One region of the Bacillus sp. JK106 genome, then DNA from elsewhere that is predicted to be linked to it. Evidence: riboswitches for the same ligand, from Rfam matches in the RefSeq annotation. Region 1 holds a riboswitch; the other holds the start of a gene.
The links. Region 1 has a riboswitch for glycine ahead of ACWJJS_RS00590 (amino acid permease). Riboswitches for the same ligand answer to the same signal wherever they lie in the genome.
Positions count from the first base shown of each region.

Region 2: linked by a shared signal. The riboswitch ahead of gcvT (glycine cleavage system aminomethyltransferase GcvT) and the one ahead of ACWJJS_RS00590 (amino acid permease) in region 1 are both predicted to bind glycine.

Region 1 covers NZ_JBSJQC010000001.1:109,502-117,086, reverse strand. Annotated here, with positions in the region: gene ahpF (alkyl hydroperoxide reductase subunit F) at 1-1,311, shown strand, start outside; gene ACWJJS_RS00595 (hypothetical protein) at 1,982-3,283, opposite strand; gene ACWJJS_RS00590 (amino acid permease) at 4,283-5,635, opposite strand; glycine riboswitch at 5,781-5,861, opposite strand; gene fbp (fructose-1,6-bisphosphatase) at 6,160-7,585, shown strand, end outside.
Region 2 covers NZ_JBSJQC010000003.1:461,117-468,701, reverse strand. Annotated here, with positions in the region: gene ACWJJS_RS12675 (YqhG family protein) at 1-153, opposite strand, end outside; gene ACWJJS_RS12670 (DEAD/DEAH box helicase) at 171-1,841, opposite strand; glycine riboswitch at 1,986-2,086, shown strand; gene gcvT (glycine cleavage system aminomethyltransferase GcvT) at 2,265-3,365, shown strand; gene gcvPA (aminomethyl-transferring glycine dehydrogenase subunit GcvPA) at 3,380-4,726, shown strand; gene gcvPB (aminomethyl-transferring glycine dehydrogenase subunit GcvPB) at 4,719-6,194, shown strand; gene ACWJJS_RS12650 (rhodanese-like domain-containing protein) at 6,247-6,627, opposite strand; gene ACWJJS_RS12645 (lipoate--protein ligase family protein) at 6,821-7,585, shown strand, end outside.

The DNA.
Region 1 (7,585 bases):
GGCGTTACATTCGCCGGTGTTCCTCTCGGCCACGAATTTACATCATTAGTGCTGGCATTGCTTCAAGTCAGCGGCAGAGCGCCTAAGGCTGATCAAAAGGTCATTGACCAGATTAAGAACATCAGCGGAGAATACCGCTTTGAATCTTATATCAGCCTGACGTGCCACAACTGCCCTGATGTCGTCCAAGCATTAAACATGATGAGCGTGCTCAACCCGAATATCACACATACAATGATTGACGGCGCGGCATTCAAAGAAGAAGTAGAAAGCAAAAACATCATGGCTGTTCCGACTGTTTTCTTAAACGGTGAATCTTTCGGCAGCGGCCGTATGACCATCGAAGAGATTCTCGCGAAAATGGGCAGCGGCGCAGATGCGTCTGAGTTTGCCGACAAAGATCCGTTTGACGTTCTTGTTGTCGGCGGCGGACCTGCCGGCGCAAGCGCGGCGATCTACACGGCGCGTAAAGGCATCCGCACCGGTGTCGTCGCTGAACGCTTCGGCGGCCAGGTACTCGACACCATGAGCATCGAAAACTTCATCAGCGTCAAAGCGACTGAAGGACCGAAGCTCGCTGCAAGCCTTGAAGAGCACGTGAAAGATTATGATATTGACGTCATGAACCTTCAGCGCGCGAAACGCCTTGAGAAAAAAGACCTCTTCGAACTTGAACTTGAAAACGGCGCTGTACTGAAAAGTAAAACAGTGATCCTTTCAACAGGTGCCCGCTGGCGCAATGTCAACGTACCTGGTGAGCAAGAGTTCAAAAACAAAGGTGTTGCATACTGCCCGCACTGTGACGGACCATTGTTTGAAGGCAAAGACGTAGCCGTTATCGGCGGCGGAAACTCCGGAATCGAAGCGGCGATTGACCTTGCAGGTATCGTCAATCACGTGACTGTGCTGGAGTTCGCGCCTGAACTGAAAGCAGACGAAGTCCTGCAAAAACGTCTTTACAGCCTGCCAAACGTCACTGTGCACAAAAATGCACAAACGAAAGAAATCACAGGCGACCAAAACGTAAACGGCATTACGTTCGTTGACCGTGAAACAGGCGAAGAAAAACACGTTGAACTCCAAGGTGTATTCGTCCAAATCGGTCTCGTGCCTAATACAGAATGGTTAGACGAAACCGTCGAACGCAACCGCATCGGCGAAATCATCGTCGATAAGAGCGGCGCGACAAGCGTTCCCGGCCTATTTGCCGCAGGGGACTGCACAGACGGCCCGTACAACCAAATCATTATCTCCATGGGATCAGGTGCAACTGCCGCTTTAGGCGCATTTGATTATTTGATCCGGAATTAATGTAAAAAGCGCTACCCTGCTTACACGGCAGGATAGCGCTTTTTTATAATAGCTCATATAAATAAAACCTCGCATCATGGACGACAAACATTTGATGAAACTGTCAACAGCCGATTTCTTTCCCTTCCAGATTGGTGTAAAAACATCCCCTTTATTATCAGCATGCATTCCCTCAGTCGCTGCGGTTTGTTTTTCGCAATACAAATATACTGTATGGTCGGTTGAGAGCCAGACGTTTCTTATTCATATGTTAAAAAATGATTCTACCATCAACTAGATGTAAAGATAAAACCGGTGTACTGAATGACAGTACACCGGTTTTTTAATGATTGGACTTTTATGGACTCAATGAGTTTTGAATAATGCTTGCGCATACTCATTTGATTACTATTCGACCATCTTCTCAGTCAGATCGTCAATCGCCTTCTCTGACATGTCGTCTTTTATCGTGTCACGCGAGAACTTCAGTTTGTGATCAAGCATTCCTATTTAATTTAATATGCCCCACCCCTCATGTGCGACTTTGCAGCACTTCCAGCACATATTGAAGCTAGCAGCAAACGGGTTCACAAGTATTATTTTTTGGCGGGCCTTGATACGCGTCTTTAAATGCAAGCTTTTTCGGCAACAGGTCCGCAGTACAAGGAAAGTTTAATTAATCTTCCTATACTCATCTTCTAGCACTTATTAACCATTCAACTAAATAGCTAACTGCATAAAGAATTGATGCTACACCAAATAGTACAGCACTAATATTAGTAAGATGAGAGTTACCACCTAATATATAATGAGTTATAATATATAAAAATGCACTTAGAAACAATAACAATATACTAAAATACTTCAACGCAACAAATTTTTCTTTCGGTTCTCCTCTCAGTTTAAAAATGGTTAAGCATATCATTTTAAAAAGTATATACAAGAAAACTCCTATAATGAGCAATGGGGACAAAAAATTTATTATATATTCCGGGATTTTAAACTCAGATAGAAATATATTAACTTTCTTCAATATAAAGTATGATACTATAAATAAGGCTACTATTGTCGTGGTTTTTAGATAAAACCTTTTGTTTTTATAATTCTTTCTTATAAAAGTAAATAACTTAATTATATTAACTTTCAATAACCCCAACTGTTTTTTAAACTGTTTCCTTCGACTAACATATTTACTCCATGCTGAACTTATATATAAATCAATCGGATTAATCGTTTCTTTATTTTCTGGAGATTCATGCATCTTTTCAAATAACTTTTTTAGATAATTTATTATTTGGTTAATAGCTGTTAACATAAACACTGCTAATATATAAGCTGATATTTCTCTATTTCCCTCAGCAAAGTTTGTTATCATATTTCTCTCACTTACAACATAACTCATACCAATTGATATTATTATAAAAAAAGGAGAAAACAATAGTTCATTAGTATCTCTAACTTGTTTCTTTGTCGGGAATGTATAAAAACCAGATATAGTTATCCCTATAGCTAAAATAATACTTATTATACCTGCAATTTCTTCTTGAACCCCATATCTGTTTAACGCTGAAAAGAGAATATTAAACAATTGCTTTCCTAGCCAGCCCAATATTAGAGTTGTCACTAGAGCTAATCCATAATTTTTTGCAGCAGATTTATATTTTAACTTAATATAAAATGTAATTCGCAAAAGTATCATGGGTATATTTATTTGTTCAGTAAATAGATTTATTGATATCATCAAAATAAAAATCACCATAGAGAGTAGATAATACGTTTTAAATTCTAAAAGAAACTGATGATTAAACATGCTAATTATAAATGAAATTAGTGATGAAGGAAATAAAGATATTAAAGCACTAAATAAAAGATTACAAATGATGACAACTAATCTGGAATAATCCTTTTTTTTCATTAACCGATCAATAAATTTAGACATAGCTGCAGTTGCTAATAACCCTTCAGAAATCAATATAGAGCTGGGGGATTTCAATTTCGTAGCCTCCTTTTTAACCTTATCTAACATAATAGAAATTTGAATAAATTCCTATTTTATTCGCTAATGTCATATCTGCATCATGATAATCCTTGTCCATATGATCTATGTCACTACGATGGCGGACAGACGCACCATATAAATATTCAGCGCTTCATTCATGATTTGTCATGTTCTTCAGAATTCAAAAATCCTTTTTGTTGGTAGGCATGTTGTTGTATCACTTCAATAACAACGGCCGCTGATAATGCTCACCAAACCCAACTATCCGATAATGCATGGATCTGACCCGTTCAACAGATTCATCCACCTTTGTATCAATCTCTTCAATATGCTGTTAAACAATAGACTACCGCATTGTTAGCCATTTACTTAAGTATAGTGCCGTTATTCATTAACAGATCCGATTGGATTAAAATAGACAGTTAAGACACTGAATTTATCGTATGACCATCTCCAGTGTTTCCCTTTCTAGTTATAATAAAAGAAAAAAGCACATTGTGCTATATTTTTCTAGTAAAACCCTTTTCATTATCTTAATCTGACTATATACAATAACCTTAGTGGTTTTTTGATGTAGAAAATTGATCATCAATGAAGGAATGAAGTTATGAGTGATAAAAGACAGAACTATGCCAAAAAATGATGCCGAAAACGGAAAAAGACTTTATAAAGTTGACAACCATTTGATCAAGACTATTATGTTTAAGTTTAATATTAGGTAATAATCAATTGTGGCACAAAATGACGTATTCGGCGGCAAATCCAGAAAACAGATGTAGAGATGGTAATAGTATAGTGTGAGGGAGGATTATATTCTTATAGAATATTCTGTTGTGGAAAGCGTGGGCAATATTTGAGGATATTGGAGAGATATGATCATTTCCACTTTTAAAGGAGCATTCCGATGGTTGATCTTAAAAATGCTCCTTTTAAATGTGACTCTCCGTAACATATGCTTTCACCAATCTCAATAAGTGAACGTTCAGCATAATGTTAGGTCCTTCTTTTCTTTCTCCCTCTCGCCCGATAGATAAGAAACAATCCAATAAACCACAGCGGTGTCAGCAGCAAAGCCGGGCGCGTCGCATCCGCAAACAGCATAATCACCAGAATGACGGCAAACAGCGACAGCACGGCGTAATTGATAAACGGCGCAAACGGCGCCTTGAAAGGCGAGCTTGCGTGTAAGTCCGGACGGGTTTTCCTGTATCTGATATGACAGACAAGAATCACGCCCCACACCCAAATGAAACAAATCGCGCTGATGGTGGTCACGATGCCAAAGGCCGCTTCCGGTATCAATTTGCTTAAAAGAGCGCCAGCTGACAGCACAATAACCGATATCCATAATGCGCGGCTCGGCACATGATTTTTATTCAGCTTCGCAAAACTTGCCGGCGCCTGTTTCGTTTTGCTTAAGTTATACAAAATCCGGCTTGTTGAAAACATCCCGCTGTTACAAGCAGAAGCGGCAGACGTTAATACGACAAAATTAATAATTCCCGCGGCCAACGGAATACCGACCAGACTGAAGGTCTTTACAAATGGACTTTCCGTTGCATTCAGCTGCATCCACGGATTAATACATAAAAGAATGATCAATGCCCCGACGTAGAAAAATAAAATCCGCAATGGAATTTTATTGATAGCGGACGGAATATTTTTTTTCGGATTTGACGTTTCCGCCGCTGACACACCCACTAACTCCACACCGACATAGGCGAAGATCACCATCTGGAACGAAAGCAAAAAGCCTGAAAATCCGTTCGGAAACAAGCCGCCGTGCTCCCACAGATTCGCCGCTGAAACCGTTCCGGTATGCGTTTTGAACCCAATCACCAGCAGAACCACCCCGATGACAATTAACGCGAGAATCGTGACTACCTTAATTAAGGCGAACCAAAACTCCAATTCTCCAAAAATCTTAACCGTTAACAGATTAAGCCCTAATAAAATGAGCAAACAGATAAGTGCAGGAACCCACTGCGGAATGTCAAACCAATATTTCACATATACACCGACGGCGATCACATCCGCCATAGCCGTCATAATCCAGCAAAACCAATAAGTCCAGCCGGTGACAAACGCTGCACGCGGCCCTAAATACGCCTCGGCAATATCCGTTAATGATTGGTAGCCTGCTTTAGATAACAGCAGTTCTCCCAGCGCCCGCATGACGAAAAAAAGCGCAATACCTACAATAAAATACGCAAAGATGATAGAAGGACCCGCCAGCTGAATCGCCTTACCGGACCCTAAAAACAATCCGGTGCCGATCGTGCCGCCAATGGCGATCAGCTGCACGTGCCGATTCGATAAGTCCCTCTTTAGCTCTCGCTGCTCCACATCTGACTCCTCCTTACCTCTCTAGTGAACGACGAGCAAAAAAAGCCAATAAAAAAAGAGATTGGATGCCCTCCAATCTCATGGTCATAAGAATATCAAATTATATTTGCGCCGCTGACAATCAACAGCATGACAAATACATATTCGGTACTCTTCTGTCCTTTTGCCTGAGATTGTGAACCCTTCGGCGCCGCGGAAAACCCGCGGTCTCTCCAGAAGCCGCTCCTGCTGTAGTGCGACCCACAGCAATCATAGCCTGCTACGTATTAAGTTTCCGATAGAAATAACTATCAGCTAACTTTTTATTTTAATGGAAGTTGAATTCATTGTCAATAGGGGGATGAGCTCACGGCGTTATCCCGGTCCAATTTTCGATGCCTGAAGCGCCGTATTTTCCGTTTTCATTGTCTCAAAAAGGCGTTATGCGGTACTATCATATAAGGTCTAATCATTTAAACATTATGTCATACTTTAAATTCACTTTATCATACAATTGCTCGTAAATAAAAAGGGGATGGACGAGATTGGAAACCAAATATTTAGATCTGCTCGCACAAAAATACGATTGTGAAGAAAAAGTGGTCACGGAAATCATTAATCTGAAAGCGATACTGAACCTGCCGAAAGGAACCGAGCATTTCGTCAGTGATCTGCACGGGGAGTATCAGGCATTCCAACACGTGCTGCGGAACGGTTCAGGAAGAGTAAAAGAGAAGATCCGCGATATTTTCAGCGGCGTCATTTACGATAGAGAAATTGATGAACTGGCGGCTTTGGTCTATTACCCGGAAGACAAACTGAAGCTGATCAAACATAACTTTGATACGAAAGAGGCATTAAACGAGTGGTATAAAGAAACGATTCATCGGATGATTAAGCTCGTTTCTTATTGTTCTTCCAAGTACACCCGCTCCAAATTGCGCAAAGCACTGCCCGCCCAATTTGCTTATATTTCCGAAGAGCTGCTGTACAAAACAGAACAAGCCGCCAACAAGGAACAATACTACTCCGAAATCATAGAACAGATCATTGCGCTCGGCCAGGCCGATAAGCTGATCACCGGTCTTGCCTACAGCACGCAGCGATTGGTGGTCGACCATCTGCATGTTGTCGGCGATATTTATGACCGCGGACCGCAGCCGGATAAAATCATGGAAGAACTGATCAACTATCATTCAGTGGATATTCAATGGGGGAATCATGATGTTCTCTGGATAGGCGCTTATTCCGGCTCAAAAGTATGTCTGGCAAACATTATCCGCATCTGTGCCCGCTATGACAATCTGGATATTATTGAAGACGTTTACGGCATCAATCTGAGACCGCTATTGAACCTTGCCGAAAAATATTACGATGATAACCCGTCTTTCCGCCCGAAAGCGGACGAAAACAGACCGGAAGATGAGATTAAACAAATCACAAAAATTCATCAGGCGATCGCGATGATCCAATTCAAGCTTGAGAGCCCGATTATTAAGAGACGGCCGAACTTTAATATGGAGGAACGGCTGTTACTGGAAAAGATTGATTATGACCGCAATGAAATCACGCTGAACGGAAAAACGTATCAACTGGAAAACACCTGCTTTGCGACGGTGAATCCCAAACAGCCCGACGAGCTGCTAGAAGAAGAAGCAGAAGTCATGGACAAGCTGCTGTTTTCTGTCCAGCACTCCGAAAAGCTGGGCCGCCATATGAATTTTATGATGAAAAAAGGCAGCCTGTATCTGAAATATAACGGCAACCTGTTGATTCACGGCTGTATTCCCGTCGATGAAAACGGCAGCATGGAAACGATGATGATAGAGGATAAAGCTTATGCGGGCCGTGAGCTGCTCGATGTATTTGAACGGTTCTTACGTGAAGCGTTTGCCCATCCGGAAGAAACCGATGATCTGGCGACAGATATGACGTGGTACTTATGGACAGGCGAATACTCCTCCCTCTTCG
Region 2 (7,585 bases), on a different contig from region 1:
ACGCCAATGCCAATAAAACGGGCGGTTCATAATTTGTTTGTCCATCTCGACCGTCAACTGAACCGTCATAAAACCCGGCCCGTGTTCTGTAATCGGGCAGTGGTTCGCTTCAAAAAAGCGCAGTAAAAATTGGTGAACCTCCTGCTGTCTCATGTCGCGCTTCCTCCTTTTTAAGAGCCTTTTTTTCTGGCGGGCTTTTCCGTACTGTACGACAGAAAAGAGGTGAGATTGTCCATTTTGATTCTCATTTCCTCCTCTGTCAGCGAATGGCATAAAATATCATGCAAATGGTCTTCAAAATTGCTCACTTTGATTTTTGTTAAAATGTCATCTAATTCTCCGACGACATTTTCAAATAAATGAATTTTGTCATACAGAAGTTTTAAGATATGCTCTTCCACCGTATGTTTTGTCGCCATATTGTAGATATGGACATCTCTTTCCTGACCGAGTCTGTGAATCCTTCCGATTCTTTGTTCAAGCCGCATCGGGTTCCACGGGAGGTCATAATTGATAATATGGTTGCAGAATTGCAGGTTGATCCCTTCGCCTCCTGCTTCTGTAGCGATCAGCACCTGCACTTTGCCGCGGAAGAGATCCTTCATCCAGTCTTTTTTTCCGCGTTTAAATCCGCCTCTGAACGGAACGGAGCTTATGCCGTTCTGCTGAAGGAACCATTGCAGGTAAATCTGTGTCGCCCTGTATTCAGTAAAAATAATGACTTTGTCATTAATCTTTTGGATCAAGTCAACAACTTGAATCGCTTTTGAGTTTTGCGTGACTTGATTGATGCGGTCCATTAAATTAGCGATCGTCTGTTCATCGAATGCGGGCGCTTGTTTATCTTTTTGGTCAAGCATTTTTTTGAGCGTCATATACACGGCTTCCCGGCTTGAACAGCACTCTCTTTGCAGCGTCATAATGGAAAATGCGCTTGCGGGCTTTTCCGTGCCGTTTTTCAGTGCGGCAATGTCATCGTAAAGCGCCTGTTCCGTCGGTGAAAAGGTGATCGGCACTGTTTCCACGTGGCGCTTCGTCCATGTAAGGCCGGTGTCGCTCCGCGTGTTGCGGATCATCACCTTATTGACGAGTTCTTTCAAATGCTCATGAGCGTCAATCCCGTCCTTCTGATTGAAGGTTTCTTGAAATCCGCTTTCGTTTCCTAAATGGCCGGGCTTTAACAGTGACACTAAATTGAAGATTTCTTCGATCCGGTTTTGAATCGGCGTCGCCGTCAGAAGCAGGCAGTATTTCTTCACAAGACTTCTCGCAAATTCATAATTTTTCGTTTTGCTGTTTTTGAGCTTGTGCGCCTCGTCAATAATGACGAGATCATACGGAATAGAAAGGACAATGTCTTTGTGAGGGGAGCGTTTGGCCGTATCAATAGAAGAAACGACGATATCGCACTGTTCCCACACATAGCTTTTCTTCTGTTCAACAGCGGGTATTAAAAACTTCTCCTGAAGCTCTTTCACCCACTGGGAAACGAGTGATGCCGGCACAAGAATCAGGATTTTTTTGGCCAGCCCGCGAATCATATATTCTTTTAAAATCAGGCCCGCTTCCACCGTTTTTCCGAGCCCTACTTCATCAGCCAAAATCGCCTTGCCGTTCATTTTTTCAACGACTTTCTGCGCGACCTCAAGCTGATGGGGAAGCGGAGTGAAATCGGGAAGGTACAAAGGAGCCCTCAACCCTTCGAATTCAGGAATGGCAAGGGTCTGCTGGACTTCAGCCGACAGTTTGTACATCTCCCAATTTGACCAGGGACCGTCCGTTTTCAGCCGCTCAGAAAACTCTCCCGGCCAGTTTGCATCAAATATGATCTCTGCTGTCATATGTAACAAAACCGCCTTTCTTTTAAAAAACTGATTTATCATAATTTTTGTTGCCGGACGTAAATGAGGGTGGTAGGATATAAGTAATGATTTCACTAAAAGATATTGCTTTAGTATGTCCATAAAATTGGTAAATATGAGCGAATGACAGCAAGGGGAGAGACTCGGACGAAAGATGGGCGTCCGGGCGCCGAAGGAGCAAACTGCGGAGTGAATCTCTCAGGCAAAAGAACTCTTGCTCGACGCAACTCTGGAGAGTGTCTGCACTTAGAAGAAGCAGGCCACCAAAGGGGACGTCTTTATGATATGTTCATAAAGTAAACTTTCAGGTGCCGGGACAGAGAAACCTTCATTTTCATGAGGTGTTTCTCTGTCCTTTTTTATATGTTTTTACAATGCGCCAATGACTGAAGGGGGAAGATGATGCTGAAACGAACACCGCTTTATGACGTGTATAAAGAATACGGCGGAAAAACGATTGATTTTGGAGGATGGGAGCTGCCGGTTCAATTTTCTTCTATTAAAGAGGAGCATGAAGCCGTCCGCACAAAAGCGGGACTGTTTGATGTGTCTCATATGGGGGAAGTTGAAGTATCCGGTAAAGACGCCCTGTCTTTTCTGCAAAAAATGATGACAAATGACGTTGCCGATTTAAAGCCGGGAAACGCGCTTTATACCGCCATGTGTTATCCTGACGGCGGTACGGTCGATGATTTGCTGATCTATCAGAAAAGCGAGAGCTGCTATCTGCTCGTGATAAACGCGTCTAATATTGAAAAAGACATCGCCTGGCTGACGGAACATGCGGAAGGCGACGTCACGCTGACGAATCAGTCTGACGGGATTTCACTGCTTGCCGTTCAGGGGCCGAATGCTCAGTCGGTTCTTGCGAAGCTGACTGAATGTGATTTGTCCTCCTTAAAGCCGTTTACATTTATTGACGAGGCGGACGTTGCCGGACGCCAAGTCCTGCTTTCAAGAACAGGCTATACCGGTGAAGACGGGTTTGAGTTATATTGCCGCAATGAAGATGCGGTTCATCTATTTAAGGAGATACTTGCAGCGGGAGAGCATGAAGGCCTCGTTCCGTGCGGCCTCGGCGCCCGTGATACGCTGAGATTTGAAGCGAAGCTTGCTTTATACGGTCAGGAATTGACGAAAGATATTACACCGATTGAAGCCGGAATCGGATTTGCCGTGAAACACAAGAAAGATTCCGATTTTTTCGGGAAATCTGTATTGCGCGAACAGAAAGAAAAAGGAGCCCCGCGAAAGCTGGTCGGACTTGAGATGATTGAAAAAGGGATTCCGAGACACGGGTACGCCGTGAAAAAAGACGGTGTTCCGATCGGGGAAGTCACGACAGGCACGCAATCTCCGACTTTAAAGAAAAATATCGGCCTTGCCTTAATCAAAACGGAATTCAGTGAAGTCGGAACGGAAGTAGAAGTGGAAATCCGTAAAAAAACGGTAAAAGCGAAGATTGTCCGCACACCGTTTTATAAACGTCCAAAACAGAGCTGAAAAAGGAGAGTCATATGAAGCATCGATATTTGCCCGCGACAGAACAGGATAAAAAAGAAATGCTGAAAGCCATCGGCGCAGAAACAATTGATGAACTGTTTGCCGATATTCCGGAAGATGTGAGGTTTCAAAAAGACTACCAAATTAAAAAAGCAAAAGCTGAAACGGAGCTGACGAGAGAGCTGACAAAGCTTGCGGCGAAAAATAAAGACGCTGTTACATATGCATCTTTTCTGGGCGCAGGAGTGTACGATCACTATCAGCCGGTTATCGTCGATCATGTGATTTCCCGATCAGAGTTTTACACGGCTTATACGCCTTACCAGCCTGAAATCTCACAAGGGGAGCTGCAGGCGATTTTTGAATTTCAAACGATGATCTGTGAATTAACGGGAATGGATATCGCAAACTCCTCTATGTACGACGGGGGAACGGCGCTTGCGGAAGCGGCGATGCTTGCATCGGGACATACGAAAAAGAAAAAAATCGTCATTTCCGCAGCCGTTCATCCGGAATCACGGGATGTTTTGAAAACATACGCAAAGGGCCAATATATTGAGGTTGTAGAGGTGCCCGCGAAAAACGGCGTCACAGATCTTGAAGCATTGGAACATGCCGTTTGTGATGAGACGGCCGCCGTGATCGTTCAGTATCCGAACTTCTTCGGACAAATCGAGCCGTTAAAGGGCATTGAGCCGCTCGCACATAAAGGAAACAGCCAGCTGATTGTTTCTTCAAACCCGCTCGCGCTCGGTATTTTGACACCGCCCGGGGCATACGGAGCTGATATTGTCGTCGGGGACGCGCAGCCTTTCGGCATACCTGCGGCATTCGGCGGCCCGCACTGCGGCTATTTTGCAGTAACGAAAAAACTGATGAGAAAGGTGCCGGGCCGGCTTGTCGGCCAAACGGAGGATGAAAACGGGCGAAGAGGTTTTGTTCTCACTCTTCAGGCGCGCGAGCAGCATATCAGAAGAGACAAAGCCACGTCTAACATTTGTTCAAATCAGGCGCTGAATGCTTTAGCGGCTTCAGTCGCAATGACGGCGCTCGGAAAAAACGGCGTCAAAGACATGGCCCGTCAAAATATATTGAAAGCTGATTACGCGAGACGCCAAGCGGAAAAAGCCGGCTTGCACGTAGCATTTGACGGCCCGATATTTAATGAATTTGCCGTCAGGCTGAATCTTCCCGTCAAGGAAGCAAACCGGCGGCTCCTGCAAGACGGCATCATCGGCGGATATGACTTAGGTCTTGCGTATCCGGAACTGAATCAGCATATGCTGATTGCCGTCACAGAGCTGAGAACGAAAGAAGAGATCGATTCGCTTATTGCGGGATTGGGGGATCAACATGAATAATCAAGATCAGGCGCTTATTTTTGAAATGTCCCGCGAAGGGCGTGTCGGTTACAGCCTTCCGGAGCTTGATGTGCCGGAAACAGAGCTTGAAAGCCTTCTTCCCGGTGACTATATCCGCGATGAAGACGCAAAGCTGCCGGAAGTATCAGAGCTTGATATTATGCGGCATTATACCGCTCTTTCTAAGAGAAACCACGGAGTTGATTCAGGCTTTTATCCGCTCGGCTCCTGTACGATGAAATACAATCCGAAATTAAATGAAAAAATTGCCCGGTTCGCAGGTTTTTCCGCTATTCATCCGCTTCAGGACGAGGACACAGTTCAGGGGGCGCTTGAGCTTTTATACGATTTAAGCGGACACTTGGAGGAGATTACGGGCATGGACGAGGTGACGCTGCAGCCTGCGGCGGGCGCTCACGGCGAATGGACCGGCCTGATGATGATCCGCGCCTATCACGAAGCGCGGGGAGACTTCGGACGGACGAAGGTGATTGTCCCTGATTCAGCCCACGGTACGAATCCGGCATCCGCCACGGTCGCCGGTTTTGAAACGATTACCGTTAAGTCAAATGAGCACGGGCTGGTTGACATTGAAGATTTGAAAAGAGCGGTAAACGAAGAAACAGCGGCGCTGATGCTGACGAATCCGAACACCCTCGGGTTGTTTGAAGAAAACATTACGGAAATGGCTGACATCGTCCATCAGGCCGGCGGAAAGCTTTATTATGACGGAGCGAATTTAAATGCCGTTTTAAGTAAAGCAAGACCGGGAGATATGGGATTTGACGTCGTTCACCTTAATCTGCATAAAACATTTACCGGGCCGCACGGCGGGGGAGGACCGGGCTCAGGGCCGGTCGGAGTGAAAAAAGAATTCATTCCGTATCTGCCGAAACCCGTTCTTACGAAAAAAGAGGGCCGTTTGACTTTTGACTATGACCGGCCGCAGTCGATCGGGCGCGTAAAACCTTATTACGGCAACTTCGGCATTAATGTCAGAGCCTACACGTATATCCGTTCCATGGGGCCTGACGGCTTAAAAGCTGTGACCGAAAACGCGGTTTTAAATGCAAATTATATGATGAGAAGACTCGCGCCTTATTATGATCTCCCGTTTGACCGTCATTGCAAGCATGAATTTGTGTTATCGGGAAGAAGGCAGAAAAAGCTCGGCGTAAGAACGCTTGATATTGCCAAACGGCTTTTGGATTTCGGCTATCATCCGCCGACTGTGTATTTTCCTCTCAATGTTGAAGAAAGCATCATGATCGAACCGACGGAAACGGAATCGAAGGAAACGCTTGATGCGTTTATAGATGCCATGATTCAAATTGCGCGGGAAGCGGAGGAATCGCCTGAAATCGTTCAGGAGGCGCCGCATACAACAGTTGTCAAAAGAATGGATGAAACCAAGGCGGCAAGAAAGCCGGTTTTAAAATACGAACGTACACCTGACGTCAGCCGCTGACACGGTATAAAAAAAGAGCTTCCGTATAAAACGGACAGCTCTTTTTTCATGATTAGTTTTTTGCTTTAATTTTTCCGCCCCATTTTTTAAATCCGCCTTTCAGGTTGTAAATATCTTTGCAGCCGTGTTTGCGGAGCGTCTGTGCCGCGCGTCCGCTGCGGACATTGTTTTGGCAGTACAGATAAACGGGTTTATCAGGACGGATTTCACTTTTGCGCTGTTTCAGCTGTGACAGCGGAATGTTGCGCGCGCCGAGAATATGGCCGCCTTCAAATTCATTCGGTTCACGGACGTCAATCAGCTGCGCTTTTCTGTAGCCCGCGCGGAATTCCTCTTCCGTAAGTGTTTTCATTAAACGCTGCTGGTAAAAATACGACACGATCATATAAACGATAAACGCCGCAACAATAATTAAAGCAATCATATTAGACAATGCAATTCTACTCCTTTAGCTTATAAAATCAAAACCCTGCTTCCTGAAAACAAGGCTTACCGGACGTTTTGGGACAAATACTATTATAGTAAAGCATGAAGCGATTGTCATCCTTAATGAAACGAAATATTTTTCATTTTCAAGGCAGTTTGCTAAACTGATTTTATTAAAACGATAAAGAAGGGTTCAGTATATGGAAAAAGAAACATGGCGGTTTATTGACTCAGGGAATGAAAGCCCGGCATTTAACATGGCGCTGGATGAAGCGCTTTTATATTGGCACAGCCAAAAGAAAATTCCTCCGGTGATCCGATTTTACGGCTGGAATCCGGCAACTTTGTCTGTCGGGTATTTTCAAAATATTAAGAAGGAAATTAACTTTGACGCAGTACATAAACACGGCCTCGGGTTTGTCAGAAGACCGACAGGCGGACGGGGTGTTCTGCATGATAAAGAATTGACATACAGCGTAATCGTTTCAGAGGATCACCCGGAAATGCCGGCCACGGTGACAGAGGCGTACCGGGTGATTTCAGAAGGTATTCTGCAGGGATTCAGAAACCTTGGACTTGATGCCTGCTTTGCGATTCCGCGAACGGAGAAAGAAAAAGAAAGCTTGAAAAATCCGCGCTCGTCCGTCTGCTTTGATGCGCCTTCGTGGTATGAACTGGTCGTCGAAGGACGGAAAGTTGCCGGAAGCGCACAGACACGCCAAAAAGGCGTCATTCTTCAGCACGGTTCCATCCTGCTTGACATTGATGAGGATAAACTGTTTGATCTGTTTTTATATCCGAGCGACAGAGTCCGTGAGCGCATGCAGCGGAATTTCAAAAACAAAGCGGTAGCCATCAACGCCTTAGCGCCGAAACGGGTAACGATGGATGAGGCCAGAATCGCTTTTAAAGCCGGTTTTGAGGAAGGGCTGAACATTCATCTTGAGCCTTACACACTCACGTCT